DNA from 4 places in the Luteimicrobium sp. NPDC057192 genome. Region 1 is predicted to be linked to each of the others. Evidence: predicted binding sites of a transcription regulator. Region 1 holds the regulator's gene; each other region holds the start of a gene.
What was found. Region 1 encodes LexA, which represses DNA repair genes until DNA is damaged. Its sites were predicted from a motif close to TCGAACANNTGTTCGA; they were not measured.

Region 2: the regulator LexA is predicted to act here: its motif matches at 3,275-3,290, upstream of ACFT5B_RS08440 (SAV_6107 family HEPN domain-containing protein).
Region 3: the regulator LexA is predicted to act here: its motif matches at 5,070-5,085, upstream of ACFT5B_RS04860 (DUF222 domain-containing protein).
Region 4: the regulator LexA is predicted to act here: its motif matches at 3,584-3,599, upstream of ACFT5B_RS03575 (HNH endonuclease signature motif containing protein).

What each region holds. Positions count from the first base shown of each region.
Region 1 covers NZ_JBHUWD010000026.1:34-7,119, reverse strand. The annotation lists gene hflX (GTPase HflX) at 1-1,081, shown strand, start outside; gene ACFT5B_RS12795 (ATP-dependent DNA helicase) at 1,179-3,278, shown strand; gene ACFT5B_RS12790 (L-lactate dehydrogenase) at 3,321-4,343, shown strand; gene lexA (transcriptional repressor LexA) at 4,401-5,159, opposite strand; gene ACFT5B_RS12780 (LysM peptidoglycan-binding domain-containing protein) at 5,657-5,830, shown strand; gene nrdR (transcriptional regulator NrdR) at 6,241-6,777, shown strand; gene ACFT5B_RS12770 (DUF5302 domain-containing protein) at 6,876-7,064, shown strand.
Region 2 covers NZ_JBHUWD010000013.1:78,520-85,605, forward strand. The annotation lists gene ACFT5B_RS08425 (transglutaminaseTgpA domain-containing protein) at 1-1,147, shown strand, start outside; gene ACFT5B_RS08430 (DUF3040 domain-containing protein) at 1,074-1,472, opposite strand; gene ACFT5B_RS08435 (DNA polymerase IV) at 1,504-2,769, opposite strand; gene ACFT5B_RS08440 (SAV_6107 family HEPN domain-containing protein) at 2,766-3,248, opposite strand; gene ACFT5B_RS08445 (spermidine synthase) at 3,469-4,311, shown strand; gene ACFT5B_RS08450 (cold-shock protein) at 4,343-4,546, opposite strand; gene ACFT5B_RS08455 (proteasome assembly chaperone family protein) at 4,731-5,657, opposite strand; gene ACFT5B_RS08460 (HelD family protein) at 5,877-7,086, shown strand, end outside.
Region 3 covers NZ_JBHUWD010000006.1:46,615-53,700, reverse strand. The annotation lists gene ACFT5B_RS04875 (5'-nucleotidase C-terminal domain-containing protein) at 1-1,182, opposite strand, end outside; gene ACFT5B_RS04870 (hypothetical protein) at 1,345-1,821, opposite strand; gene ACFT5B_RS04865 (ExeM/NucH family extracellular endonuclease) at 1,896-4,757, opposite strand; gene ACFT5B_RS04860 (DUF222 domain-containing protein) at 5,119-6,816, shown strand; gene ACFT5B_RS04855 (sterol carrier family protein) at 6,966-7,086, opposite strand, start outside.
Region 4 covers NZ_JBHUWD010000004.1:57,454-64,539, forward strand. The annotation lists gene ACFT5B_RS03540 (RimK family alpha-L-glutamate ligase) at 1-572, opposite strand, end outside; gene trmB (tRNA (guanosine(46)-N7)-methyltransferase TrmB) at 596-1,354, opposite strand; tRNA gene ACFT5B_RS03550 (tRNA-Lys) at 1,443-1,518, opposite strand; tRNA gene ACFT5B_RS03555 (tRNA-Lys) at 1,683-1,758, opposite strand; gene ACFT5B_RS03560 (GroES family chaperonin) at 1,812-2,108, opposite strand; gene bcp (thioredoxin-dependent thiol peroxidase) at 2,272-2,751, shown strand; tRNA gene ACFT5B_RS03570 (tRNA-Leu) at 2,801-2,885, opposite strand; gene ACFT5B_RS03575 (HNH endonuclease signature motif containing protein) at 2,900-3,580, opposite strand; gene trxA (thioredoxin) at 3,686-4,063, opposite strand; gene ACFT5B_RS03585 (NUDIX hydrolase family protein) at 4,182-4,754, shown strand; gene ACFT5B_RS03590 (DUF3054 domain-containing protein) at 4,828-5,244, shown strand; gene rdgB (RdgB/HAM1 family non-canonical purine NTP pyrophosphatase) at 5,296-5,934, opposite strand; gene rph (ribonuclease PH) at 5,931-6,728, opposite strand; gene ACFT5B_RS03605 (MBL fold metallo-hydrolase) at 6,749-7,086, opposite strand, start outside.

The DNA of each region.
Region 1 (7,086 bases):
GGCCGACACGGTCGTGGTCGACGGCGAGCTCGCGCCTTCCCAGCGCCGCGCGCTCGAGGACATCGTCAAGGTCAAGGTCGTCGACCGGACGGCGCTGATCCTCGACATCTTCGCCCAGCACGCCAAGTCCAAGGAGGGCAAGGCGCAGGTCGAGCTCGCGCAGCTCGAGTACCTGCTCCCGCGCCTGCGCGGCTGGGGCGACTCGATGTCCCGCCAGGCGGGCGGCCAGGTCGGCTCGGGCGGCGCGGGCATGGGCTCGCGCGGCCCCGGCGAGACGAAGATCGAGCTCGACCGCCGCCGCATCCGCAACCGGATGGCCAAGCTGCGCCGCCAGATCGCGGGGATGGCCCCGGCGCGCGAGGCCAAGCGCGCGTCCCGCAAGCGCAACGCCGTGCCGTCGGTGGCGATCGTCGGCTACACGAACGCCGGCAAGTCGTCGCTCCTCAACGCCCTCACGGGTGCGGGCGTGCTCGTCGAGAACGCGCTCTTCGCAACCCTCGACCCGACCGTGCGCCGGGCCCGGACGCCCGACGGCCGCGCCTACACGCTCGCCGACACCGTCGGGTTCGTGCGGCACCTGCCGCACCAGCTCGTCGAGGCGTTCCGCTCCACGCTCGAGGAGGCCGGCGACGCCGACCTGCTGCTGCACGTCGTCGACGCCAGCCACCCCGACCCCGAGGGGCAGATCGCGGCCGTGCGGGAGGTCCTCGCCGACGTGCCGGGCGCGCTCGACGTGCCCGAGATCGTCGTGCTCAACAAGGCCGACGCCGCCGACCCCGAGGTCGTCGCGCGCGTGCGCCGCCGGGAGGCCGACGCCGTCCTCGTGTCCGCCCACACGGGGCAGGGCGTCGAGCACCTGCTCGAGCGGGTCGCAGCGGCGCTGCCGCAGCCGGGGGAGCGCGTGGACGTCGTCGTGCCCTACGACCGCGGGGACCTGGTGAGCCGGGTGCACGCGGACGGGCAGATCGAGCACGAGGAGCACACCGCCGACGGCACCGAGCTCCGTGCCCGCGTGGACGCCGCGCTGGCCGCGGAGCTCCGCTCGGTGAGCGTCGGCGCGTCCACGGGCTCGCTCGCCTGACGCCGTCCGCGGCCGACGCGGTGCGTCCGGGTCGCTCCCCGTCCACAGGCTGCACCGCGCGGCGCCGCGGGTGGGAGGCCGCTCGTAGACTCGCCGGGTGCCCCCGACCGTGACTCCCGACGCGACCAGCCCGACCACCCGACCGGCGTCGCCCGCGGGCGAGGCGCGGCCGGACCCCGAGATCGACGCCCTGCTCGACGTCGCCGTCGGTGCTCTCGGCGGAGCGCCCCGCGAGGGGCAGGCCCGCATGGCGCAGGCCGTCGCCGAGGCGGTGCGTTCCGGCGAGCACCTGCTCGTCCAGGCGGGCACCGGCACCGGCAAGTCGCTGGGCTACCTCGTCCCCGCGGTCCGGCACGCCGTGACGACGGACGAGCGCGTCGTCGTCTCCACGGCCACGCTCGCCCTGCAGCGCCAGGTGCTCACGCGGGATCTGCCGCTCGTGGCCGACGCGCTCGCGCCGCGGCTGCCGCGGCCGCCGCGCATCGCGCTCCTCAAGGGCTGGCACAACTACGCGTGCAAGCACAAGGTCGAGGGCGGCTACCCGGTCGACGAGGGCGGCACCCTGTTCGACCTCGAGCCGTCGGGTGCTGCCGACCATCCCGCGGCCGACGGCGGCGGCGACGCTACCGCACCGGCGTCGGGCGGGCGCGAGCCGCGGGGGCGGCGCGGCGGGCGCTCGCTCGCCGACGAGGTCCGGGCCGCGCGCGCGTGGATCGAGGAGACCGACTCCGGCGATCGCGACGAGCTCGTGCCGGGTGTGAGCGACCGCGCGTGGCGGCAGGTGTCGGTGACGGCGCTCGAGTGCCTCGGCACCCGCTGCCCGCTGCTCGCGGAGTGCTTCCCGGAGCGAGCGCGGCAGGCGGCCCGCGAGGCGGACGTCGTCGTCACGAACCACGCGATGCTCGGTGTCGCGGCCTCCGGCTCCCCGGGCGCGCTGCCCGAGCACCACGTGCTCGTCGTCGACGAGGCGCACGAGCTCGCCGACCGCGTGACCGCGCAGGCGACCGTCGAGCTGTCGGTCCCCGCGATCGAGCACGCCGCGCGGCTCGCGCGCCGGCACGGGGGCATCGCCACCGAGGCGCTCGACACGGCCACCCAGACGTTCGGCGCGCTCGTGGCCCAGCTCCCGGCCGAGCGGTACCCCCACGGACTGCCCGACGACGCCCGCCTGGCCGTGGCCGCCGTCCGCGACGGGCTCCGGACGCTCCAGTCGGCGCTCAAGCCCGACCCGCAGGCCAAGGGCGAGTCGGGCTCGGGGCTCAAGATGGCCCAGGCCGCCGTGCTCGCCGTGTTCGAGGTGGCGGAACGGCTCGCAGCAGACCCCGACGGTCACGACGTCGTCTGGTGCGCGCGCGCCGGCGACTTCGGCTCCGGCCCCGCCGTCTCGACGTTGTACGCCGCGCCGCTCGGGGTCGCCGGGCTCATCCGCAGCCAGCTCCTCGCGGACCGCACGGGCGTGTTCACGTCGGCGACGCTCGAGCTCGGCGGATCGTTCGACTCCGCCGCGCGGTCGCTCGGCCTCGTCGCCGACGGCGTGTCCTGGCGCGGCCTCGACGTGGGCAGCCCGTTCGACTACGCCCGGCAGGGCATCCTCTACGTCGCGCGCCACCTCGACCCGCCGGGGAGGCAGGCGAGCGAGGCGCACCTCGCCGAGCTCGAGCGGCTCGTGCGCGCCGCCGGGGGACGCACGCTCGGGCTGTTCTCGTCGCGGCGAGCGGCAGAGGAGGCCGCCGAGGCGCTGCGCGACCGGCTCGAGGTGCCGATCCTGTGCCAGGGGGACGACCAGCTCCCGACGCTCGTGCGGGAGTTCGCCGCCGACGAGGAGACGTGCCTGTTCGGCACGCTGTCCTTGTGGCAGGGGGTCGACGTCCCCGGCCCGTCGCTGTCGCTGGTCGTCATCGACCGCATCCCGTTCCCGCGCCCCGACGACCCGGTCCGGTCCGCGCGCTCCGAAGCCGTCGACGCCGGTGGCGGGAACGGCTTCATGCAGGTCTCCGCGACGCACGCCGCGCTGCTGCTCGCGCAGGGGGCCGGGCGTCTCGTGCGGTCGACGACCGACCGGGGCGTCGTGGCGGTGCTCGACTCGCGCCTCGCGCGCGCTCGCTACGGCACGTTCCTGCAGCGCTCCATGCCGGGCTTCTGGCCGACACAGGACCCGGCTCTGGTTGCCTCTGCGCTGGAGCGGTTGCGCTCCTAGGCTGGGCGCGGCGGACACGTCACCTGACCGAGAGGCGGCACGATGGCACCGAGCGCAGCACCAGGGATCACCGGCGGGCACCCCGAGAACGCGGCGGCGTCCGGGACACGGCCCGAAGGGCGCCCGTCGAAGGTCTCCATCGTCGGGGCGGGCGCCGTGGGCGCCACGACGGCCTACGCGATGCTCATGCGCGGTGCCGCCCGTAACGTCGCGCTGCTCGACGTCAACAAGGCCAAGGTCGACGCCGAGGTGCTCGACCTCCAGCACGGCATCCAGTTCATGCCGCAGGCCAACGTCGAGGGCTCCGACGACGTCGCCGTGTGCGCGGGCTCGGACGTCGTCGTGGTGACGGCGGGCGCGAAGCAGAAGCCCGGCCAGACGCGGATGGACCTCGCAGGCGACACGATCGCCCTGATGCAGAAGATCCTGCCCGGCCTGCTCGAGGTCGCCCCGAACGCGATCTACCTCATGGTCACCAATCCGGTCGACGTCGTGACCTACGCCGCCCTGCGTTACTCGGGGCTTCCCCCGAACCAGCTGTTCGGCTCGGGCACCGTCCTCGACTCCTCGCGGCTGCGCTTCCTCGTCGCCGAGCGCGCGGGCGTCGCCGTGCAGAACGTCCACGCCTACATCGCGGGGGAGCACGGCGACTCGGAGATCCCGCTGTGGAGCTCCGCGACGATCGGCGGCATCCCGCTCCGCGACTGGCCGGGTGTGGGCGGGCTCCTGCCGCTGACCGACACCGACCTCGAGCGGATGCACCACGAGGTCGTGCACTCGGCGTACGAGATCATCGCAGGCAAGGGGGCGACCAACTACGCGATCGCCCTCGCGGCCACGAGGATCGTCGAGGCCGTCCTGGACGACCAGCACACCGTGCTCCCCGTGAGCTCGCTTCTCCAGGACTACGACGGCCTCAGCGACGTCTGCCTGTCGGTCCCGTCCGTCGTCGACCGCACCGGGGTCCGGGAGACGATCCCGACGCCGATGTCCGACGCGGAGCGTGCCGGGCTCCGGGCGTCCGCCGACGCGCTCCGGGCCGCGGCCAGGACGTTCGGCCTCTGAGACAGGGACTGCCGTCCGCTGACGCGGAGCCCGCCCGGCGGGACGGCCGGGCGGGCGTCAGACGCTGCGCAGCACGCTGACGACCCGCCCGAGGACCTGGGACTCGTCGCCCGGGATCGGCTCGTAGGCGGCGTTGTGCGGCACGAGCCACACGTGGCCGCCGGTGCGCTTGAACGTCTTGACCGTGGCCTCGCCGTCGATCATCGCGGCGACGATCTCCCCGTTCTCGGCGACGTTCTGCCGACGGACGACCACCCAGTCGCCGTCGCAGATCGCCGCGTCGATCATGGAGTCCCCGACGACGCGCAGGAGGAAGAGCTCGCCCTCCCCGACGAGCTGGCGCGGGAGCGGGAACACGTCCTCGACGACCTGCTCCGCGAGGATCGGGCCGCCCGCCGCGATCCGCCCCACGACCGGGACGTAGGCGGGGGTCTGCGGGAGCTCGGTGACCTCGGCGACGGCGAACGCGGAGTCCTGCGTGAGCGGCGGGATCGCGCGCGAGTCGTCGGGCTGGACGACCTCGATGGCGCGCGGGCGGTTCGGGTCGCGTCGCAGGTAGCCCTTGCGCTCGAGCGCGGTGAGCTGGTGCTTGACGCTGGACGGGCTGGTCAGCCCGACCGCCTCGCCGATCTCGCGCATGCTCGGCGGGTAGCCGCGCTCCTCGACGGAGGCGCGGATGGTGTCGAGCACGAGGCGCTGGCGCCGGGTCAGGCCGTCGGGTCCGGTGGGGGCTTGCGTGAGGGACCGGACGGTCGCGAGGGCGCCGTCGTCGCCCTCGCCCGGTCCGCGCGTCGTGCCGGTGGTGCCGCTGGCCATGCCGTCCTCCTTGCCGGCCCGTAGGCCCTGCGTCGACGCTCCTTGTCCCGTGCTGCCTGGTCGACGCCGCCCCGTCGCGCAGCCTCACGCGAGCGCGGCCCCGACCTGTGTCCCACCGTAGGGCACCTGACGTGCAGTTTCAAACATGTGTTCGAGCGTGTCTCGACATCTGTCGGGAGCTCGTGCTAAGAATCGTACAGACGTTCGACGTACAGGTGTTCGAAGAATCCGCTTCAGAGCGGGTCGGTGCGGCGGGCGGTACGGCATTGTCGGGACGAGCGGTGAGGTGTGGCATGAGTGCGACGGTGAGCTGGCCTCTCGGGGCGGACGGGACGACGCGCCGCGTGGAGCGGGGGCGCGACGGCACCCGTCCCGGCCCTCTGCGACTCACGCGCCGGGGTCGTGTGGTTCTGGGGATCGCCGCGTTCGTGCTCGCGTGCACCGGCGTCGTCGCGACGGGCGGCGCCCAGGCGAGTGGGCCCCACCGAGGTGTCGAGGTGACGCGCCACGTCGTCCAGCCCGGCGAGACCCTGTGGGCTCTCGCGAGCTCCGTGGCGAGCTCGCGCGAGGACCTGCGTGACGTGGTCGTGGAGATCGAGAGGCTCAACAACCTCGATGGTGCCGGGCTGCGTGCCGGCGAGCAGCTGCTCCTCCCGGTCGCCCGCGGGTGAGGCTCTTCGCGCCCTCGGTGCCGGGTGAGGTTCGGTCAGGCTCCTCGCGGCGGCTTGCGCAGCCGGGTGAGGTTCGCCTAAGTTAGTCATGCCTTACCTGCTGGCTGGGGGGTCAGGAGCAAGGTGTCGACCCATCGGGTCGGCGTGCACGTCCGCGTGTGGCGAGGCGAGTCGCGATACGCGCAGGGGACGGGGGCGTCCCGGCGGGGACGGCTGCTGCGGCGGCCGTCCCCGTTCTCGTGGCAGCGGGCCCCCGGTCCCCGGCACTGGGCTGATCCTGACCAGGGCTGACATTCCGGTTCGTGTCGGTGGTGCGTCCGAGGACGATGCTGCCCGACACCGCTCGAAGTTGTTCGACAGGCTTTAGTAGGTTGAGCACCGTCCCCCCGGCCTACCTCTGGAGCCCGCTCATGCACTGCCCCTTCTGTCGGCACCCCGACTCGCGCGTCGTGGACTCGCGCACGTCGGACGACGGCCAGTCGATCAGGCGCCGGCGGCAGTGCCCGCACTGCGGCAGGCGCTTCACGACGATCGAGACGGCCAGCCTGTCCGTCGTGAAGCGGTCGGGCGCGACGGAGCCCTTCAGCCGCGACAAGATCGTCGGCGGCGTCCGGAAGGCGTGCCAGGGCCGCCCGGTGTCGGAGGACGACCTGGCGCTCCTGGCCCAGCGGGTGGAGGAGACCCTGCGGAGCTCGGGCTCCGCCGAGCTCGACGCGTACGAGATCGGTCTGGCGATCCTCGGGCCGCTGCGCGAGCTCGACGAGGTCGCCTACCTGCGCTTCGCGAGCGTGTACCAGGGTTTCGACTCGCTCGAGGACTTCGAGGCGGCGATCACCTCGCTCCGGGTCGACCGGGAGCGACGGGACGAGCCCGCGGCTGCGGACGGCGACGCTCCGGGAGCCGCGGAGGTGTCGTCGTCGCCGGCCACGGAGGCGGAGGACCGGTAGGGCCTCCCGGCCGGTCGGACCCGGTCCGGACTCGATTTCCCGTGGCGCGGGCCCCCGCGTCACGGCAGGCTAGGGGGATCCGACGGAGGAGGAGCGACATGAGCGACCCCGGACATCAGTCCGACGAGGAGGTCGACGCGGTCAAGGCGAAGTTCCGCGAGGCACTCGACCGCAAGAAGGCGGCCCAGCACACCAGCGCGTCGGACGGTGCGCGCGACCGCGGTGCCGTGCACGGGTCGGAGACGCAGGGGCCGGTGCGGCGCGAGTTCCGGCGCAAGTCGGGCTGAGCCGCACGTCGGGCCGCTCGCG
Region 2 (7,086 bases), on a different contig from region 1:
GCAGGAGAACGCCACGTTCGGCGCCGACAGCGGGCTGCCGATGAAGCTGCGCCGCGAGGCCCTCACCGTGCCCGACACGGCGCACGTCGCCGACGTGACCGCGCTCGCGAAGAAGATCACCGCAGGCGACACGACGGACTACGCGAAGGCGCTCGACTTGCAGACGTACTTCCGCGACGCCCAGCGGTTCACCTACTCCACCAAGGCGCCCAAGGGCGGTTCCGACGCGGTCTGGTCGTTCCTGGAGGCCAAGGAGGGCTACTGCGTCCAGTTCTCGACGGCGATGGCCGTCATGCTGCGGACGCTCGGCATCCCGACACGGGTGGGCGTCGGGTACCTGACGCGGGCCCCCGGCGCCGACGGCGTCACGAACGTCACCGGCCAGGACGCGCACGCCTGGCCCGAGGTCTACTTCGAGCAGTCGGGCTGGGTGCGGTTCGAGCCGACGCCGGCGGTCCAGTCCGGCATCGCCCCCAGCTACACGGACGTGTACGGGAGCTCCCAGTCGCAGAGCTCGCAACCCAACGACGTCCCGACGGGCAAGGCGACCACGGACCCGAACGAGGCGCTGCCGGAGGAGACCGCGACGTCCCAGTCGCAGCCGATCGGCACGGCTGCGACCCGGCGCGACGGCAACCTCGTGGTGATCGTCGGCGTCGCGCTCCTGCTGGTCGTGGCGGCGGCGGCCGCGACGGTGGTCCTCGCACGGCGGCGGCGGTCTCGTCCGATCGACGACGCGGAGGAGGCCTGGGCGGGCCTGCGGCGGCGACTCGCGTCGGAGGGGGTCACCTGGCCGGACTCGGCGACGCCGCGGCAGGTGCCCGGCCTCGTGGCGGCCACGGTGCACGACGCGTACGGCACCTGGCCCGACGACGCGGACGCCGCGTTGCGCGAGCTCGCGCGGGCGGTGGAGACCGAGCGCTACGCACGGCCGACCGGGACGCGCGGCGCGGTGGCGGTGGAGGGAGGCACCACTCAGGTGGGCGCCGCGCCCGGTGCCGAGCCTGCGGACTCACCCGCGGTACGGTGGGCGAACCTCGTCGACGACGTCGTCGCGGCGGTCCAGAAGGAGCTCAGCGGCCGCCTTCGTGGCGGCGACGCTCCCAACGCTCCTCGAGGCGGGCGAGGAACGACTCGCGCTTCGTAGCGCTCGCCGTGGGCCTCGACTGCGGAGCGGCGTGGGTACCACCGACGACCCCGATCGGGCCCGACCTGGCCTTGCGCCGCAGCAGGGCGAACGCCACGCCCGCGAACATCAGCACGAATCCACCCACGCCCAGCCACCACTGAGAGGCCGCCGCGCCGAGCACGAGCACGAGCAGACCGGCAGCGGCGGCGAGGAAGCCGACGACGTAGCGCCAGAGCGGATGCCGCTCGGCAGACTGCAGCGTGTTGGCGAGCCGTGGATCGTCCGAGGTCAGAGCTTGTTCCATCTGCTCCAGGACTCGCTGCTCGTACTCAGACAGAGGCATGTCGACCTCCGGTCGCTCGCTCGACGTGTTGTTACTCCGAGGATAGTTCCCCACCCGTCAGGGTGGTAGTCGAGCGGGTCACAGCTGAGGCACGACGCACCGAAGCCGCCCCGAACCGCGCGCGGACCGCGTCGAGCGCCTCCTCCGCCGCGCGCACGACCTCGGGCGTCCCGGTGGTCGCGTCGTCGAGCGTGAGCTGGACCGCGGCGCGCCCGCGCTCCTCCAGCTGCTCAGTCCGGACGCCCACGAGACGGACGGCGAGCCCGCGCAGGTCGGTCGAGGCGACGAGCTCGCGAGCGATCGCCCCGATCTCGTGGCCGGTGTCCGTCGGCGAGACGAGCGTGCGGGCCCGCGTGACGGTCCGGAAGTCGCTCGTGCGGACCTTCACGGTCACGACCCGGGCGACGAGCCCTTGGGCGCGCAGGCGCGCCGCGCACCGGTCGGCCAGCTCGAGGACGGTCGCCGCGACGACGTCGCGGTCGCGGACGTCCTGCGGGAACGTGGTCTCGTTGCCGATCGACTTGTCCTCGTGCTGCGGCGTGACGGACCGGTGGTCGCGCCCCCACGCGAGGTCGTGCAGGTGGCCGCCCAGGCTCGGGCCGAGGAACGACCGCAGCCAGGCGACGTCGGCGTCCCCGAGCTCGGCGACCGTGCGGATGCCGCGCCTCGCGAGCTGCTCCTCGGTCCGCTCCCCCACGCCCCAGAGCGCTCCGACGGGCAGCGAGCGCAGGAAGTCGACGCTCGCGGCCGCGGGGACGAGCATCATGCCGTCGGGCTTGGCGTGGGTCGACGCGAGCTTGGCGACGAGCTTGGTCGACGCGACCCCGACCGAGCACGTGATGCCGTGCTCGGCCTGGACCCGCTCGCGCAGGGCCGCGCCGATCCGGGTCGGTGGGCCCAGTCGGCGCCGCGCGCCCGACACGTCCAGGAAGGCCTCGTCGACGCTCACGGGCTCCACGATCGGGGTGACGTCGCGGAAAGCCTGCATGACCGAGCGCGAGACCGTGCGGTAGGCGGTGTGGTCGGGCGGCACGACGACCGCCTGGGGGCACAGCCCGAGGGCGCGTGCCATCGGCATCGCGGACCTCACTCCGAAGGCCCGCGCCTCGTACGTCGCCGAGAGCACGACGCCACGCGACCGGCCGCCGACGATGACCGGGAGCCCACGGAGCTCGGGCCTCCGAGCGAGCTCGACCGAGGCGAAGAACGCGTCCATGTCCACGTGCAGGACGGCGCAGCCGTCCTCCTCGTCGCCCCAGTCCCGACGGGCCGACGCCGAGCGGGGCGCACGGCTCACGACGCCCTCGCCCGTGAGCCGGGCAGCAGGCTGAACGCCGCGGTCGGGTCGACCAGCATGCCGACCTCGTCCCGGAAGTCCTCCGCACAGCGCACGAGCTCGTCCGCGCGCGCGGCGTCGACGACGTCGAACCGCCCCGCGTCGATCGCGGCGCGCGTCCGCGCACCGCCGGCGAAGTAGACCGACCAGGGGGCGAGGGCGGGCTCGACGACCTCGACGAGCGCCCACACGGACCGCCCCGTCCGCCGGCCCGACGGGCGCCCGCGCAGCGCTACAACGGCGGCAGCGGCACGCAGCGCGGCGAGGTGCGCGTGCACGAACCGCTCGGCCGGGTCCGGCGCCGCGTAGGCGGACGCGAGCTCGTGGTCCGCCCGGGAGAGCAGGCGCAGCGCCTCGAGGGGTGCGGGGGCGGGCGCCGTCGTGCGCTCCGCCGCAGCGGCCCTGCCGTGCCGGCTCGGGACACGTTCCGACCGTTCCATCACTCGCACCTCCTGAGCACCCAGGATCGAACACCTGTTCGAACCTGTCAACCGCTGCCACACTGGTCCCGTGAGCGCGCGCCGGACCCGACGGAACCGACAGGACCCACGATCCCCCGAGCCACCCACACCCGAGCCCTCCGGCGCGACGGGGCCCGGACACCGCCGGAGGGGCGGCCGCGGAGGCGGCGGACTCCCGGAGGGCCTCCCTGCGGGGCCGGTGCCGACCACCACGGGCACCGTCGAGCTCGAGCCCGACCCGGACCGCAACGCGGTAACGGTGCTCGTCAACGGCGCACCCAGCTCGTACCTCGACCTCGACGACCCCGGCCTGCTCACGTTCGAGTACATGCAGGAGATGGCGGCGCTCGTCGGCACCGCCCCGGACGGCCCCCTACGGGTCGTGCACCTCGGCGCGGCGGGATGCTCGTTCGCCCGGTGGGTCGAGCACGAGCGGCCCGGCTCGGAGCAGGTCGCCGTCGACCTCGACGCGCGCCTCCTCGAGCTGGTCCGCACATGGTTCGGCCTGCCCCGCGCCCCGCGGCTGCGGCTGCGCCCCGGCGACGCCCGCGAGGTCCTCGCCACCCTGCGCGACGGCTGGGCCGACGTCGTCGTGCGCGACGTGTTCGCACCCGACACCACTCCCGCGCACCTCACGACGGTGGAGTTCGCGCGCGACGTCTGGCGGGTGCTGCGGCCCGGCGGGCTCTACCTCGCCAACTGCGCCGACCGGCCACCGCTCCCCCTCGCCCGAGCCGAGGCGGCGACCCTCGACGCCGCGGGCGCGGACGACGTCGTGGTGGTCTCGGAGCCCGCGCTCCTGCGCGGCCGGCGGTACGGGAACCTCGTGCTCGCGGCGCGGCGCCCCGCCGACCGCGGCGCGGCCGACACCGGCGACGCGCCGGTCCCGCTCGCCGACGACGCCGCGCTCGCCCGCCGACTCCGGTCCCTGCCGGTGCCCGCGCACGTTCTCGGCGGCGACGAGCTGGCGTCCTTCCGGGCCGCCGCCCGCCCCGTGCACGACGACGCCGCGCCCTCCGAGGGAGGACGCGGCGTCGGGTAGCGGCCACCGCGGAGCGGCGGTCAGCGGTCCGTCAGAGCGGACGGACCTTCTCGGCCTGGGGGCCCTTGGGGCCCTGGGTGATCTCGAACTCGACGCGCTGCGCCTCGTCGAGCGAGCGGTAGCCCTGGGTGTCGATCGCCGAGTAGTGCACGAAGACGTCGGCGCCGCCGCCGTCCTGGGCGATGAACCCGTAGCCCTTCTCCGCGTTGAACCACTTCACAGAACCCTGCGCCATGCTGTTCCTCTTGTCCTTCTGCCCGTCCCGGACGTCGGTGGCCGGACCCTTTCGCCCGCCCCTGTGCCGCCGCGACCAGCGCGGCAACGCGGACAGTCTGGCACGAACCGGTCGGAGCGGCCACAGATCGGCCGGAGTGTCGCAACCCTGCGTCGCCGCAGGTCACGCACCGCTCAGGGGTGGCTCAGTCGTCCGAGCGCTGTGCCAGGAAGCGCTCGAACTCGGCGCCCAGCTCGTCCGCGGTGGGCAGGGGCGCGTCGTCGGCGAGCAGGCTCGTCGCGCCGAACGACCGCGCGAACGCGTCGTACTGCTGCTCGAGCCCGCGCACCAGCGAGCGCAGCTCGTCGGACTCGGTGACCTGGCGCGCGACCTCCTCGGTCGTCTCGTGCGCGGCCGCCTCGAGCTCCTCACTCGCGAGCTCGAGCCCGGTCGCGCCCTGGAGCATCCGCAGCGCATGGAGGGCCGCCGGCGCGTACGCCGTCTGCGCGACGTAGTGCGGCACGTGCACGGCGTAGCCGACGGCGTCGTGGCCCGCCTGCCCCAGCCGGTACTCCAGCAGCGCCGCGGCGCTGGCGGGGACCTCGGCGCGGCCGAACCAGGACGGGTGGGAACCGACGAGCTCGCCGCGCGTCGCGTGCACGGTCAGCGAGCTCGGACGCGTGTGGGGGACGGCCATCGGTACGCCGTGGACCGTCGCGACCAGCGACACCCCGAGCAGCTCGACGACCTCCTGGACGGCGGCCACGAACCGCTCCCACTGCAGGTCCGGCTCGGGGCCGTGCAGCACCAGGTACCCGGTGCCCTCGGCGTCGCGCACGTGGTCGATCGCGAGGGCCGGCTCGTCGTACGCCGCCCAGCGCGAGCTCTCGAACGTCATCGACGCGCGCTTCGACCGGTAGTCGAGGAGCTGGTCGACGTCGAACGTCACGAGCCGCCGCGGCTCGGCCTGCTCGAGCAGGTGCTCGCGGACCACCTCACCGACGCCTCCCGCGTCGATGAATCCGTTCAGCACGTGCACGAGCACCGGCCCGGTGCCGCGCTCGCCCGGTGCGCCGAGCAGCTCGGCGACCGCCTGCTCGTCGATCTCGTAGATGCCTCGGGGGTCAAGCACGCGTCGTCCTCCGCCTCGTCCGTCGTCCTTCTCTTCGTCCCCAACACACGGAGGCCGCCACCGCTTCCCGGGCTCCACGACCGGTGGCGCGGTGCGCCATACTTGATGGCCGCCGCGCGCGCCCGCACGGCGAGGAACGGAGGGCTCGTGCCGGACAGGCCGCAGGACGCACCATCCCGGACGACCTCCGGCACCGCCGACGTGCGTCCGGAGACCCGGATGAAGGACGAGCTCGCGCGCGAGCAGGGCGTGGTCGACACGCTCTACGGGCGCCTCGACGAGCTGCGTGAGGCCACCTGGGACCGCCTGCGCAGCGTCCGGCGGGCGGGGCCGAGCGGCTCGCCGCAGAACCGCTCCGAGCGGGACGCGTTCGCGACGCTCTACGAGGACCGCGTCGCGCAGCTCCGGTCGGTCGAGGACCGGCTCGTCTTCGGCCGCCTCGACCTGGCGGACGGGACGACCCGCTACGTGGGCCGGATCGGGCTCACCGACCCGGAGCAGACGCCGCTCCTGACGGACTGGCGCGCACCGGCCGCGCAGTCGTTCTACCGGGCCACGGCCGCGCACCCCGACGACGTGGCCCGGCGCCGGCACCTCACGACGCGCCTGCGCCAGGTGCTCGGGCTCGAGGACGACGTCCTCGACCTCGAGGCGACCCAGCGCCTCGGGCTGCGCACGCTGGCCGGCGAGGGTGCGCTGCTCGCCTCGCTCGGCGCGGGCCGCACCGCCCGGATGCACGACATCGTCGCGACGATCCAGCGCGAGCAGGACGAGATCATCCGCGCGCCCCTCGCCGGCACGCTCGTCGTCCAGGGCGGCCCGGGGACCGGCAAGACGGCCGTCGCCCTGCACCGCACGGCCTACCTGCTCTACGCGCACCGGCGCCAGCTCGAGCGCACCGGCGTGCTGCTCGTCGGACCGAGCCGCGCGTTCCTGCACTACATCGACCAGGTCCTCCCCTCGCTGGGCGAGACCGGCGTGGTCTCGACGACCGTCGCCGACCTGCTGCCCGGCGTCACGGTGACGGCGACGGACAGCCCGGCGGTCGCGGAGGTCAAGGGCCGCGCGGTCTGGTCGCGGATCCTCGTGCGAGCCGTGCGCGCCCGGGAGCGCGTCCCCGCGGCCGACGTGCCGCTCGTCGTCGAGGGGCAGCCGCTCGTCCTGCGGCGCGCCGACGTCCGCGACGCCCTGGGGCGCGCCCGGCGCTCGCACCGCCCGCACAACGAGGCGCGCGCCGGCTTCGCGCGCGACCTGCTCGGGCGGCTCGCAGGCCAGTACGCGGAGGCCCTCGGTGACCCCGACGCCGACCGCGCCGAGCTCCAGGACGACCTGCGGCGCAGCCGCGACGTCAAGGTCGCGGTCAACCTCGCATGGCTGCCCATCACTCCGGCGCGCCTGGTCGAGGACCTCTTCACCAAGCCGCACCGGC
Region 3 (7,086 bases), on a different contig from region 1:
CGGCTGCGTGTACTTCCCCTTCACGTACGTCCCGCCCGTGTACGCGGTCGTGATGTCCGAGGTCACCGTGCCGACGGGCTGCTTGCCGACCTCGTCGGCGTAGGCGAGCGCGTCCTTGACGATCCCGTCGACCTTCGCGACCGCCGGGTACCGGGCGATGAGGTCCGCGGCGGGCGTCGTCGTGCGCGCGACGTTCTGGACCGTGTACGACTCGACGGCGTGCGTCGACGCGTCGAGCGTCAGCGACACGTGCCCGACGTTCTCGCCGTAGTCGCCGGTCTGGATGATCGGCCGCGTCGTGCCGGCGTGACCGGGGACGGGCGCGTCCCACGCGTACTGCTTGTGCGTGTGGCCCGTGAAGATGGCCGCGACCTTGGGGCTCGTCTTCGTGACGATGTCGGCGAACGCGCCGCCGGCGGCGACCTCCTGCTCGAGCGTGGCGCCGTCGGGCGTGCCCTCGCTGGCGCCCTCGTGGATCGTGGCGACGACGACGTCGGCCTCGCCGTTGGACGGGTCGCCGTCCGTCAGCTCGTCGGCCGTCTTGTCGATGGCGGCGACCGGGTCGCCGAAGTCGAGGGTCGCGACGCCGGACGGCGACACGAGCGTCGGGGTCTCCTGCGTGACCGCGCCGATCACGCCGACCTTGACCCCGTCGACGTCGACCACGTCGTACGCGGGCAGTGCGGGCGTCGTCGTGCCGTGCTCGTAGACGTTCGCGCCGAGGTACGGCCAGTCCGCCCGGTCGTCGATGCGGCCCGTGAGGTCCGAGTAGCCCTTGTCGAACTCGTGGTTCCCGACGGACGAGACCTGGAGCCCGAGCGCGTTCAGGACGTCGATGGTCGGGGCGTCGTCCTGGACCGCCGAGGCGAAGAGCGAGGCGCTCACGTTGTCTCCGGCCGACAGGAAGAGCGTGCCGTCGGGGTTCTGCGCCTTGAGCTGCTCGACGGTCCCGGCGAAGCTCACGGTGTTCGCGTCGATGCGGCCGTGGAAGTCGTTGATCGCGAGGAGGTCGAGCGTGGTGGTGGCGTCCCCGGCCGCGAGCGCCGGTGCCGCGGCCGTCAGGACGGCGCCTCCGCCGACGGCGAGCGCCGCGGCCGTCACGCTCGAGACGAGACGACGGCGCCCGGGTCGCGGACGTCGTCGAGGGGTGAGGGCAGGCGGGGTGGTCGTGCTGCTGTTCACAGATGCCTCCTTGTCGGTGACCGGTGGGTCTCCACCCGGGCACGCGACGCGAGGGTCACGACGTCAGCGGCACAGGTGGCGTGGTGATCCCACCTGATCCGCATGACGGGGCTGTGTCAAGACTGTGACAGCCAGAAGACTTCGGCGTGTCGCGCGGGAGCCTCAGCCGCGTCGGCGGCCGAGGCTGCGGCGGTCGGCGAGGAGCGCGAGGAGGCCCGAGACCGCGAGGCCCAGGCAGATCCCTCCGAGCACGACGAGAGAGAACAGGACGCCCGGCTTGTCGATCGACGCCCCGCCCCAGCGCGAGAGCATGAGGCCGCCGACGACCAGACCCAGGACCGCGCCCAGCAGCGCGCCCGCCTTGAGGAAGTTCTGGTACCGCGGGGCACGACGGGCGCGCCCCTCGACGAGCTCCGTGACGTCGACGTCGGTCGCCTCGACCTTCGCGTCCGCGGGCAGCTCGACCTCGACGGGCTCCTCGGGATCGGCCTCGCGCTCGGGCTCGGCGCGCTCGGGCTCGGGCTCGGGCTCGGCACGCTCGGAGCCGGGGCCCACGGGCGGGGCGACGTCGTCCGCGGGGGTGGTGCGGGCGTCGTCGGGACGCGCGGCGGGGCCGGCAGGGTCGGGCGTGGTGCTCACGTCGACCGACCCTACCGGCCCCGCCTGGGACCTCCGGTCCTGCGCTGGTCAGGCGCCTGCTGCTCCCCTCGGCGTCAGCCGCAGTCCTTGGCCGGGTAGGCCTTGGTGTCGACCTGGTAGTGCCCGGCCCCGTCCCAGTAGTAGCCCGCCACCGTCAGGTTGCCGGCCGGGATCGAGGCCTTGCCGGTCGCGAAGACCTGCGAGACCGACGTCAGTGGCGCGACCTTGGTGAACTTCCGGTCGCCGTAGGACGTGGTGAGGCGGACGTCGAGCGGATGCTTCGGCTCGCCCGCCACGACCGACGTCGACAGGTAGACCTTCCCGGCCGAGCAGAACGCCTTCGCGGTGAGGGCCTTGAGCTTGACGTCCGCGTGGGAGGACTTCACCGGCAGGTCGAGGCCCACGAGGATCGGGTCGTGGTCGGACGACCGGAAGGGCGTCGTGTCGTAGAGGTTCGACACGTTGTAGTTGTACCGGCTGTACTCGTTCGCGATCGGCTCGACCGAGTTGATGTTCCAGATGTCGGCCTTCGCGACGCCCGCGAGCGACGACGAGGCGAACGCGTGGTCGATCGACCCGACGTACCCGTCGAACAGGTACGTCTGCTTGCCGGTCGTGGCGCCGAGGTCCGTGTAGCCCGCGTCCGTGATGGCCTTGACCGGGTCCTCCTGGCCGTACGCGTTGAAGTCGCCGACGAGCAGGATCTTGTCGGTCTTCGCCGCCTCGGCGTACGCGTGCGCGAAGTCGAGCGTGGCCTGCGCCTCCTTCACCCGGGTCGCGTTGTACGCGCCCTGGCCGTCGCCCGAGTCCGTGTCGCCGGGCCCGGGGTGGTCGCCGTCGAACGTGCCCTTCGACTTGAAGTGGTTCGAGACCACGACGACGTCCGCCTTGGCCCCGCCGCCGACCGGACGCCACGTCTGGGCGAGCGGCTGGCGGGCGACGCCGTCGAACGCCGCGGACCCGACGAGGAGCTGCGAGGCCCCGACCGGCTTGACGACCTCGGGCTTGTAGATGAACGCGACGCGGATGACGTCCTCGTCCGCCGGGAGGTTCGCCGGGGACGGCACGTACTTCCACGTCCCGGCGCCTGCCGCCGCGTTGAGCGCGTCGGTGAGCTTCGCGAGCGACGCGTCGCGGTTCTCGCCGTCCGTCGTCAGCGAGTTCTCGATCTCCTCGAGCGACACGACGTCCGCGCCCAGGCCGTTGATCGCGTTGACGATCTTGGTCTGCTGACGTTGCAGGTTCGCCGCGTCCCACGCCCCGCGGGCGTTGCAGCCCGTCTTCACCGTGATCGGGTTGCCCTCGCGGTCCGTGTACGGCTGGCAGCCGGAGAGCTGGTCGCCCGTCGTCGTGAAGTAGTTGAGGACGTTGAAGCTCGACACGTGCAGGGTGCCCGCGACCTTCGGGGCGTCCGTGCGGGTGTTCTCGAACATCACCGGCTGGACGGCGTCCGCGACGTCCGGCGTGAGCTGGGCGAGCGGCTCGAAGGCCCAGGCGTCGTACCGGTAGTCGAGGATCACGGGCGTCGTGAACGTGACCTGTGCCCCCACGCGGGCCGGCTTGCCGCCTGTGAGGTACGGGAGCGGCTTGCTCGTGTTCGCGGCGCTCGAGTAGTTGGTCGTCGCGCCGTCGTCGAGGACGACCCCGCGCGCGGCGCGGTCGGTCACCGCGGCCTGCGCCTCGGCGCTGCCCGGGCGGCCGGCCTGCGTCGGCTGGACGAACGGCTTGTCGCCCGCCGCGAGCAGGAACGACCCGTAGTAGTTCGTGTCGTAGTTGTCGGCGACGACGTAGTGCCCGGCCGGGGCGACGAGCATGCCCTCGAGGCTCTCGCGCTGGACGTCGGTCTGCGGGAAGGCGACCGTCGCGGGCTTGACCGCGGGGACGGCGTCGGGCAGGACGGACCACGTCGTCGCGGACAGCTCGGTCAGCCCCGAGTACTCCGAGACGGTGCCCGTGACCTCGACGTACTGCCCCGGCTTCAGGTCGCCGGCCGCCTTGGTCGAGTAGACGAACAGGCCGTCGGACGCGTGGTGCGTCGCGAGGTCGACGTCGCCGCCCGTGCCCGGCGTCTGGATGTAGAGACCGTTGTAGCCGCCCGTCGGGTAGGCCGCCGTCACGACGCCGCGCGTCGTGACCGTCTTGCCGACGTACGGGCTCGTGTCCGTGGTGCCCTGGACCTCGGCGATCGTCGCGGTCGTGCCGCCGGTCGGCGGGTCCGTGGGCGGGTCGGTCGGGGTCGTGTCGTCGCCCGTGTTCTGCGGGGTGACCGTCGAGCCGACGGTCAGGTCGGCGGCGTTGTCGTCGGTGTCGGTGGCGCCGTCGCCGGCGCGCTGCAGCGAGCTCGGCGTCGAGTTGCCCGGCAGCCCGGTGACCGGGTGCCCCTCGAAGGTGTTGGACGTGCCGTAGCCGACCAGGTCCACGACGTGCGCCGCGGTCGCGACGTCCCCCGTCACCGAACCCGCCGGGAGGGTGAGCTTGTCGGTCGTCGAGGCGAGGGCGATCGTCCCGGCCGAACCGGACGGGTTGAGCGCGGCGCCGGACGCGTCCGGCGTCGGGAGGGCCGCGCCCGTCGCGCCGTTGGACCCGCCCGCGACCAGGTAGTGGCCGCCCGCCGCGATGCTGCCGGCGAGGGCGACCGTCGACGTCGACGCGCCCGTCCCCGTGGCCGGCCGGTACTGGACCGACCACCCGTCCACGCTCACGGCCTTGCTCGTCGGGTTGAAGAGCTCGACGAACTTCGTCGTGTACGGCGCGTTCGCGCTGCCGCCCGACAGGTACGCCTCCGAGATCACGACGTGCGAGGCGGCCGCAGCCTGCGCCGTCGGGCCGTCACCCCCGCCCGTGGCAGCCCACGCGGCCGCTCCCCCGCCCGTGACCACGAGGGCCGCCGTCGCGCTCAGCGCGGCGACCCTCCTCCAGCTGTGCTGACCGTCCACGTTGACTCCTCGGTGTGTCGAGCTGTCTCGCGTGCTCGGGCGGCGCCCGAACCGCACGGCGACGTGCGGTCGTGGTGGTACCGGACGTCGTCGTCATCACAGGGCACGCTCGTGTCGCCGTGATGAACGGGCTGTGAACGCGGCGTCACCCCGCGCCACACGCTGCCCGACGACGGCCGGTTCCGCACCCGGGAGGCAGGTCGGTCGCCCCGCCGGACGCTCCGCGAGCGGTGGCGAGTGCGCCGACGCGTCGCGCTCGCGAGCCCGGTGGGGGCGGCCGCACGAGAGGGCGGGCAGGCAAGCGCGGGATACTCGAACACCTGTTCGAGCGAGTGTCGGTGGCTCGGTGTTGACTGAGGGCATGACGACGACGGCGGTGCGGACGGGTGCGGACCTCGTCGCGCCGCCCGAGCAGGCGGTCCTCCCGGACGCGCAAGCCGGAGCCACGGTGGCCGAGATCGTCGGTGCGCTGGGTGACGTGGAAGGGTTGATCCGGTCGGCGACCGCGTGGCGCACCGAGCTGCTGGAAGCCGCGCGGCGCATGGTCGCCGCCGACCCACAAGCGATCCTCGCCCCGGAGCTCGCCGCAGACGTCTGGTCGAACTCGGACGGGGTCGAGCTCGCGCACCGCGCGCTGGTCGCCGACGTCGCGACCACCCTGTCGGTCCACGAACGCACCGCGGCACGGTTGTTCGACGAAGCGCAGGTCCTGGTCGGTGGGCTGCCGGCGACGGTCGCCGGGATGCGGGCCGGGACGGTGTCCTACCGGCACGCCCAGGCCCTGGTCGAGCACACAGCCGACCTCGACCCCGCCGACCGGCACACGATCGAGACGGAGACCCTGCCCTGCGCCACGACCATGCCACCCGGGAGGTTCGGACGGCACGTCCAGCGGGTGCGGGAACGCCGCCTCGCTGAACCCGTGGGCGCCCGGCACCAGCGGGCCGCCACCCACCGGTCGGTCCGGATCGAGCCCGCCCGCGACGGCATGGCGTTCCTCACCGCCTACCTGCCCGCCGCCACCGCGTGCGCCGCCTGGGACCGCCTCGACCGGGCCGTGGACACGCTCCGAGAGCCCGACGAGTCCCGCACCACCGACCAGCTGCGCGCCGACGTCCTGGCCGCCCTCCTCCTCGACGACGGCACCCTCGACCACACCCTCGTCACCGCTGCGACCCTCGACCCCGCTGCGCTCGACGTCGACGTCACCGATCCCGCACCACCCGCGGCCGGCGGTGCCGTGCCCGCGGACGTCGACGGCCCAGGTGACAGGCCCCACGCGAAGACGAGCGACCGGCGCACAGGGGCCTCATCCCGCGACGACCGGTGGCGGGCCGAGGCCCGGGACCGGCTCGAGCACCTCAGAACCACCCTGATCGAACCGGACGACTCTCCCCCACGCATCGCAGCGACCCGCGCCACGATCGCCCGCCTCGCGCGCGGCATCGTCCCGCACGTCACCGTGACCGTCGCGGTCGTGACTCTCCTGCGCGCCCTCGCGAGCACGGACGACGACCCCACCGATCTCACCGACCCCACCGACCAAGACGACGCAGCCGCCGGGAGAGATGGACCCGATCACCCGGTCGTCGAACGTCCGCCCGACGTCGCGCACCTCGACGGGTACGGGCCCATCGACGACCACACCGCCACCGTCCTGGCCGCCCACGCGCCCTCGTTCCGGCGCGTCCTGACCCACCCCCACACCGGTGCGGTGCTCGCCATCGGACGCGACACCTACGTCGTACCTGCAGACCTGCGCGCCTACCTGCGCCTGCGCGACCAGACGTGCCGGTTCCCCGGCTGCTCCCGCGCCGCCGACCGCTGCGACGTCGACCACACGACCGCCTACGTGAGCGGTGGCACGACCGACGCCACCAACCTCGCCCACCTGTGCCGCACCCACCACCGCCTCAAGCACGGCACCCGATGGGACGTCCACCAGACCGGCACCGACGGCACCCTCACCTGGACCTCTCCCACCGGACGCCGACACCGCAGCCGACCGGCCCTCGACCTCCCGGCCCCACCCGACGCCGAGGGGCCGCCACCGTTCTGAGCGTCGGTTGTGCGCCTCGGGTCGTGAGCCTCGGGTCGTGAGCCTCGGGTCGTGAGCCTCGGGTTGTGAGCCTCGGGTTGTGAGCGTCGGGTTGAGCGCCTCGGCCGTTGCCTGAAGCACTCCGTCCCGTGCGAGCAGCAGCTCGAGCGCTATCGCGGGCGAGCAGCCTGGAGCGGGAGCCACCGGGCGACCTCGGCGGCCCGCTCCCCCGAGGCGCGGACACGACCGTCGGCGGACGCCTCGTCCCAGCCGAGCGAGCCGGTGACCAGG
Region 4 (7,086 bases), on a different contig from region 1:
CCCACGGTGTCGACCGCCTGCTGGTACGGCTGGATCATGACGTGCCGTCCCTGGGCGAGCAGGTCGAGCGCGTGCCGGATCCCGAGCCCCCTCTCGGTCGCGTCGCCGGACTCGTACCGGCCGGTGCCCTGCGCTCCCGCGCTCACCGTGGGCTTGATCACGAAGTCGCCGTGGGCGGGCATCCGGGTGTGGACGGCGCGCGCGCTGAGGTTGCGGTCCGGGTCCAGCCAGACCGTCGGGATCGTGGGGACGCCGCGCTCCGCGAGCTCGTGCAGGTACGCCTTGTCGGTGTTCCACGCGATGACGTCCGCGGCGTTGAGCAGGTTGGGGACGCTCCGCGCCCACGCGACGAACTCGTCGCGCCGGGGTGCGTAGTCCCACGCCGACCGCACGACGACGAGGTCGTAGGACCCCCAGTCGACGGCCGGGTCGTCCCAGACCACGGGCTCTGCGGCCACGCGACGGTCGGCGAGCGCGGCGACCAGGGGGACGTCGTCGGGGTCGAGGTCCGGCAGCTCCGCGCACGTCACGAGCGCGGCACGGAGACGGCTGGGAGCGATGGGGTCGGTCACGGAACGAGCCTAGCCGCCGGGCGTCAGCCGCGCGGCGTGCGCGCGTACGCGAGGTCGTGGACCACGCGGCCGGCCGCGGTGCCCTTGCGCTCGAAGCCCGTCAGGACGCGCCCCTCGAAGCGCGGCGCCCAGCCGTCGGGCGTCGTCTCGCCGTGGGGCACGAAGCCGTCGGCCGCGACGAGGAGGTCGCGGACCTGCTCGGCGTACGGCTCCCAGTCGGACGCGAACCGGAGCACGCCCCCGTCCACGAGGACGCGCGCCACGAGCCGCAGGAACGCCTCGTCGACGAGGCGCCGCTTGGTGTGGCGGGCCTTGCGCCACGGGTCGGGGAAGAACACCCACACCTCGTCGACGCTCGCCTCGGGCAGCGCTGACGCGAGCACCTCGGGCGCGTTCGCCTGCACGAGGCGGAGGTTGTCGACCCCCGCGGCCGCGGCGCTGCGCGCCGTGTGCGCGAGGCCGGGCTCGTAGACCTCGACCGCGACGAACCGGGTGCCGGGTCGTGCGGAGGCCGCCGTGACCACCGCGTCGCCCTGCCCCGACCCGATCTCGACGACGACGGGCCCGTCGCCCGGAGGCACCGCGGCGAGGTCGAGCACGAACGCGGGGGCGACGGACGTCGACGCCGCGGCGCGCGGCACGTCGACCAGGTAGCGGGGGCGCTGCTCGTCCCAGAGACGCTGCTGCCCGTCGCTCAGACGGCGGCTGCGGCGGACGAAGGAGACCGGCACCGACCGGTGGGACGATGCCGGTCCGGGGGCTGTCACGACGGGCTCGGGCACGGTCCCAGTCTAGGCGGGCGGCCCGATCCGGCGGTCCCGGGGACGACGAAGGCCGCCCGCCCACGAGGGCGAACGGCCTGGTCAGAGGTGGTGCGCCATCAGGGACTCGAACCCCGAACCCGCTGATTAAGAGTCAGCTGCTCTGCCAATTGAGCTAATGGCGCGCGAGAAGAAGAGTAGCAGCCCTGGGGGCCTCTCCGGACCACGGACCTGCGGGCCGGCGCTCCCGGTGGCCGCGCCGCCGTCGGACGCGAGCCCTGCGTCGACCCACGGCCCGGCGGGACGACGAAGGCCGCCCGCCCATGAGGACGAACGGCCTGGTCGAAGGTGGTGCGCCATCAGGGACTCGAACCCCGAACCCGCTGATTAAGAGTCAGCTGCTCTGCCAATTGAGCTAATGGCGCGCGAGAAGAAGGGTAGCAGGACCCGGGCGTGACCCCGAAATCGAATCCCGGGGCTACAGGTAGAGGCCGGTCCGCTCCCCCGTCGCCGGCTGCTCGAAGACGCCGTGCACGTCGCGCTCGCGCAGCAGGACGTAGTCCTTGCCGCCCAGGTCGACCTCGGCACGCTCGTCCGGGTCGAACAGCACCCGGTCGCCGACGTCCACGCGACGGACGTTCTCTCCGACCGCGACGACGCCGCCCCACGCGAGCTTCTTGGGCCCGACCGCGGTCGCGGGGATCACGAGCCCCGCGGACGTCTGGCGCTCGGCCGAGTCGGTCTCCGGGAGGACGAGGAGGCGGTCGTGCAGCATCCGGACGGGCACGTGCGGCTGGTCAGGCGTCTCGGTCGTGGTGCGGGTCTTGCTCACGGGCCCACGGTACCGGCCGCCGGAGAGCCACCCGAAGCCCGTCCACACCCACCAGGGCCAAGCGGTCGCATAGAGTCGCAGCGACCCCACCACCCCAGGAGGACCGATGACCGCGCACCGCCTCGCCGTCGGCGACGACGCGCCCGAGCTCACGCTCCCGACCGCGGACGGCGGCACGTACCGCCTCGCGGACCACCGCGGCCGCCGCGTGGTCGTGTACTTCTACCCGGCCGCCGGGACTCCCGGCTGCACCAAGGAGGCGTGCGACTTCCGCGACTCGCTCGCCTCGCTCCAGGGCGCCGGCTACGACGTCGTCGGCGTCTCGCCTGACGGCGTCGACAAGCTCGCGAAGTTCGTCGCCGACGAGCAGCTCACCTTCCCCCTCGTGAGCGACACCGAGCACACGACGCTCGAGGCGTGGGGCGCCTGGGGCGAGAAGAAGAACTACGGCCGCACGTACACGGGGGTCATCCGGTCGACGGTCGTCGTCGACGAGGACGGCAAGGTCGCGCTGGCGCAGTACAACGTCAAGGCGACGGGCCACGTCGCGAAGCTGCGGCGCGACCTCGGTATCGACCCGCGCTGACACGCGGGCGACCCAGCCCCGGTGTTCCCTTCCTGCAGGCGCGCGACGGTGGTGCCGGAGACGGGAGTCGAACCCGCACGCCCGAGGGCACGGCGATCTAAACGCCGGATGTCTGCCAGTTCCATCACTCCGGCTGGCGGGCGCCAGTCTAGCCGCGTTCACCCGCCGTGCCGCCTTCGCGTCCGCGAGGGTCGAGCCAGCCACGGTTCCTGGCATTCCGCCCGGCAAAGTTCGGTGTCTGTGCGTGGCAGTTCGGGCACAAGAAGCGAAGGTTCGACGCCCGGTTGTCGCGCAGGTCACCGTTGACGTGGTCGACGTGCAGTGTGAGCGGGGCACCCTGCCACCGGCCGTCGCACCCACAGGCCTCGCAGGCATAGTCTCGGCCCACCTCGGCGAGGGCTCGCCGCAGGAGGTGTGGCGGTCTCCGCCGGGTCCGATCGGGGTCTCGCACGAGGACCTCAGCCGACGACAAGCGGTTCGCTCGCAGCTGCGCCCCCTGGTCGCGCCGGAAGTGGCTCGTGTCGACACCGAGCTGTTTGAGCATGCGCCCGATGTGGGCGTGCGTTCCCCCGGCCTCCACGAGCCCGAGGTTCCGTAGAACGCCTGCCACCGAAGTCGCATTCGCAGCCGCCTCGGTGAGGACTTCGGCCGTGTACTTCCTGCGTCGGAAGTGGCTCGTGTCGACGCCCAGCTCTTTGAGTCGCTTGGCGACGTGGCTGTACGAGCCGCTGCGGACCGGCACACCCAAGTAGCGCACCACTCCCGTCAGCGAGTCCGCGTTCGCGGCCGCCTCGGAGAGAACTTCATAGGTGTACTTGCGGTGCGCCATGGTTCGAACGTTAGTTCGAACCGCCGACATGGCCGCGGGCAGCACGACGGCCCGCGACGGACGCCGCGCATCGAGCAGCGTGCCGCGGGCCGTCCTTCGGCCGGCTCAGTTCTGCGGCGCCGCTTCCTTGGCCTTCTCGATCTGGGCGCGCACGTCGTCCATGTCGAGACCGCGCACCTGGTCGATGACCTGCTGCAGCGCGGAGGCGGGCAGGGCGCCGGGCTGCGAGAAGACGAGCACGCCCTCGCGGAAGGCCATCAGCGTCGGGATCGACGTGATCTGCGCCGCGCCGGCGAGCGACTGCTCGGCCTCGGTGTCGACCTTGCCGTAGACGATGTCGGAGTTCTCCTCCGACGACTGCTCGAAGACGGGCGCGAACATGCGGCACGGGCCGCACCACGACGCCCACCAGTCGACGAGGACGATGTCGTTCTCGAGGACGGTCTTCTCGAACGTCTCGCCCGTGAGTGCCTGGGTGGCCATCTGGCTTCCTTCCATCGGGGTTTCCGCCCGATACAGCGGTCCTGACGGTCCCAGTATTCCCGCCGTGCCGCGGACCCGGCCGTGCGCCGTCGGGCACGCGCACGGTAGAACTGGACCCGTGACCGACACCGCCGACCTCCCGCCCGACGACGACTTCCCGCACGAGCACCCGCAACCGGCGGGCTGGCTCTCCCCGGAGGCGATCGCCGCGGCACGCGCCCAGCTGCCCCTCGTCTACGTGGACGCGGTGCCCGTGCGGGTCGACGAGTCGGGCGACGTGGTCGCCGTCGGGCTGCTGCTGCGCGTCAGCCCCACGGGAGCCATGACGCGCGCCCTGGTCAGCGGACGCGTGATGTACCACGAGCGCATCCGGGACGCGCTGCTGCGGCACATCGAGAAGGACCTGGGACCGGTCGCGCTCCCCCTGGTCCCGCCGTCGCCGCAGCCGTTCACGGTCGCCGAGTACTTCCCGACGCCGGGCATCACCTCCTACCACGACCCGCGCCAGCACGCGGTGTCCCTGGCGTACGTGGTGCCGATCAGCGGCGACGCGCAGCCCCAGCAGTCGGCGCTGGACCTCGCGTGGCTCACCCCCGAACAGGCGTGCAGCGACGAGGTGCAGCTGGAGATGCACGGCGGCCAGGGGACGCTGCTGCGCCAGGCGATGGCGCACGTCGGCCGCCTGCCGTGAGCCGGACGGGCGTCGTCCACGGGCGCTGCCCGTAGGCTTGCCGGGCCGACGATCGACGACCCGGAGCCGCCGCATGACCCCCCAGACCCTCCCGACCACCTCGCGGCGCGCCGCCGCGTCCTGGCGCCCGGCGGCTCTCGCGGCGGCGGCCGACGTCGTCTGGGTGCTCGTGTTCGCCGCGATCGGCCGCCGGTCGCACGACGAGCACGAGGGGATCGTCGCGGTCCTGGCGACCGCCTGGCCGTTCCTCGCGGGCGTCGCCGTGGGCTGGCTCGCGGCCCGGGCGTGGCGGCGACCGCTCGCCCTGTGGCCGACGGGCGTGGCCGTGTGGGCGGCGGCCTGGGCGGTCGGGATGCTGCTGCGCCTCGCGACGGACCAGGGCATCGCCCCGAGCTTCCAGGTGGTCGCGGCCGTGTTCCTCGGCCTGGGTCTGGTCGGCTGGCGTGCGCTCGCCGGGTTGGTGTCGCGCCGTCGGCCGACGACGACGTAGCGCGTTTCGCCCGAGGTAGCGCGGACTCCGTGCTACCTCGGGCGACGAGCGCTATCTCGCGGCGGACGCGAGCACGCGGGCGACGTCGGGCGCGAGGGCCCGGAACGCGCGTCCACGGTGGCTGATCGCGTTCTTCTCCTGCGGCGTGAGCTCGGCCGTGGACCGGGTCTCGCCGTCGGGGCGGAACACCGGGTCGTAGCCGAACCCCCCCTCGCCGTGGCGCTCGCGCAGCAGGCTTCCCCGCAGCTCGGCCACGTGCACGATCTCGGTGCCGTCCGGGGTCACGAGAGCGGCCGCGCAGACGAAGGCGGCCCCGCGGTGCTCGTCCGGCACGTCGGCGACCTGGGCGAGCAGCAGGTCGAGGTTAGCGGCGTCGTCGCCGTGCCGGCCGCTCCACCTCGCCGAGAAGACGCCCGGTGCACCGCCGAGCACGTCGACCGCGATGCCCGAGTCGTCGGCGACCGCCGGCAGACCCGTGAAAGCGACCAGCGCACGCGCCTTGATCAGCGCGTTCTCCTCGAACGTCACGCCGTCCTCGACGGGCTCGGGCGCGCCGACGTCGCCCGCCCCCACGACGGCCGCGGGGTCGAGGTCCGCGAGCGCCGGGACCGCGTGCAGGATGTCCCGGAGCTCGCCGACCTTGTGCGCGTTGTGGGTCGCGAGGACGAGGCGGACGCCCGGCGCGCTCACCGGTGGCCCTCGGGCTCGGCCGCGAGCGCCGCGCGCTGAAGCTCCGCGAGGGTCGCGGTGCCGGCGACGGCGAGGTCGAGGAGGGTGTCGAGCTCGGCGCGGTCGAAGGGCGCGTGCTCGGCGGTGCCCTGCACCTCGACGAACGTCCCGGACCCGGTGACGACGACGTTCATGTCGGTCTCGGCACGCACGTCCTCCTCGTAGGGCAGGTCGAGCATGGGCGTGCCGTCGATGATCCCGACGCTCACGGCCGAGACGGAGTCGGTCAGCACGGGCGAGCCGGCGGCGACGAGGCTCGGGCGGATCAGCCCGGAGCGCTGGCCCCAGGCGACGGCGTCGGCGAGCGCCACGTAGGCGCCGGTGATCGCGGCGGTGCGGGTGCCGCCGTCGGCCTGGAGGACGTCGCAGTCGAGGACGATCGTGTTCTCGCCGAGGGCCTTGACGTCGACGACGGCGCGCAGCGAGCGGCCGACGAGACGCGAGATCTCGTGGGTGCGGCCGCCCACGCGGCCCTTGACGGACTCGCGGTCGCTGCGCGTGGACGTGGCGCGCGGGAGCATCGCGTACTCGGCGGTCACCCAGCCCTCGCCGGAGCCCTTCTTCCAGCGCGGCACGCCCTCCGTGAACGACGCCGCGCAGAGCACGCGAGTCCCGCCGAACTCGACGAGGACGCTGCCCTCGGCGGAGTCGAGCCAGCCGCGGGTGATCCGGACGGGGCGGAGCTCGTCGGTGCGGCGGCCGTCGGCACGGAGCGTGGTCGTGGCGTCGGGCGTGGTGTGGGTCGGAGCGGTCATGCCCTCAGCCTAGGGGCGCGTCAGAGCGTGTACGTCGCGCCCGGCGTGGCGAGCCCTACGGGGCCGGGGTAGGCGGACGCGGCCTCGGCGAGCGCCACCTGCGGGTCGTTCCAGGCGGGCAGGTGCGTGAGCACGAGGCGCCTCACGCGGGCGGCGCGGGCCGCGCGTCCCGCCCGGTACCCCGTGAGGTGGATGCCGTCGAGCAGGTCGCGGCCCTCCTGGAACGCGGCCTCGCACAGGAAGAGGTCGGCGCCGCGTGCGGCGCTCGTGAGGCCCTCGCAGGCGTCGGTGTCGCCCGAGTAGACGAGCGTGGCCTGCTCGCCGGGGCGCTCGGTCGACGGTCCCGTGACCCGGACGG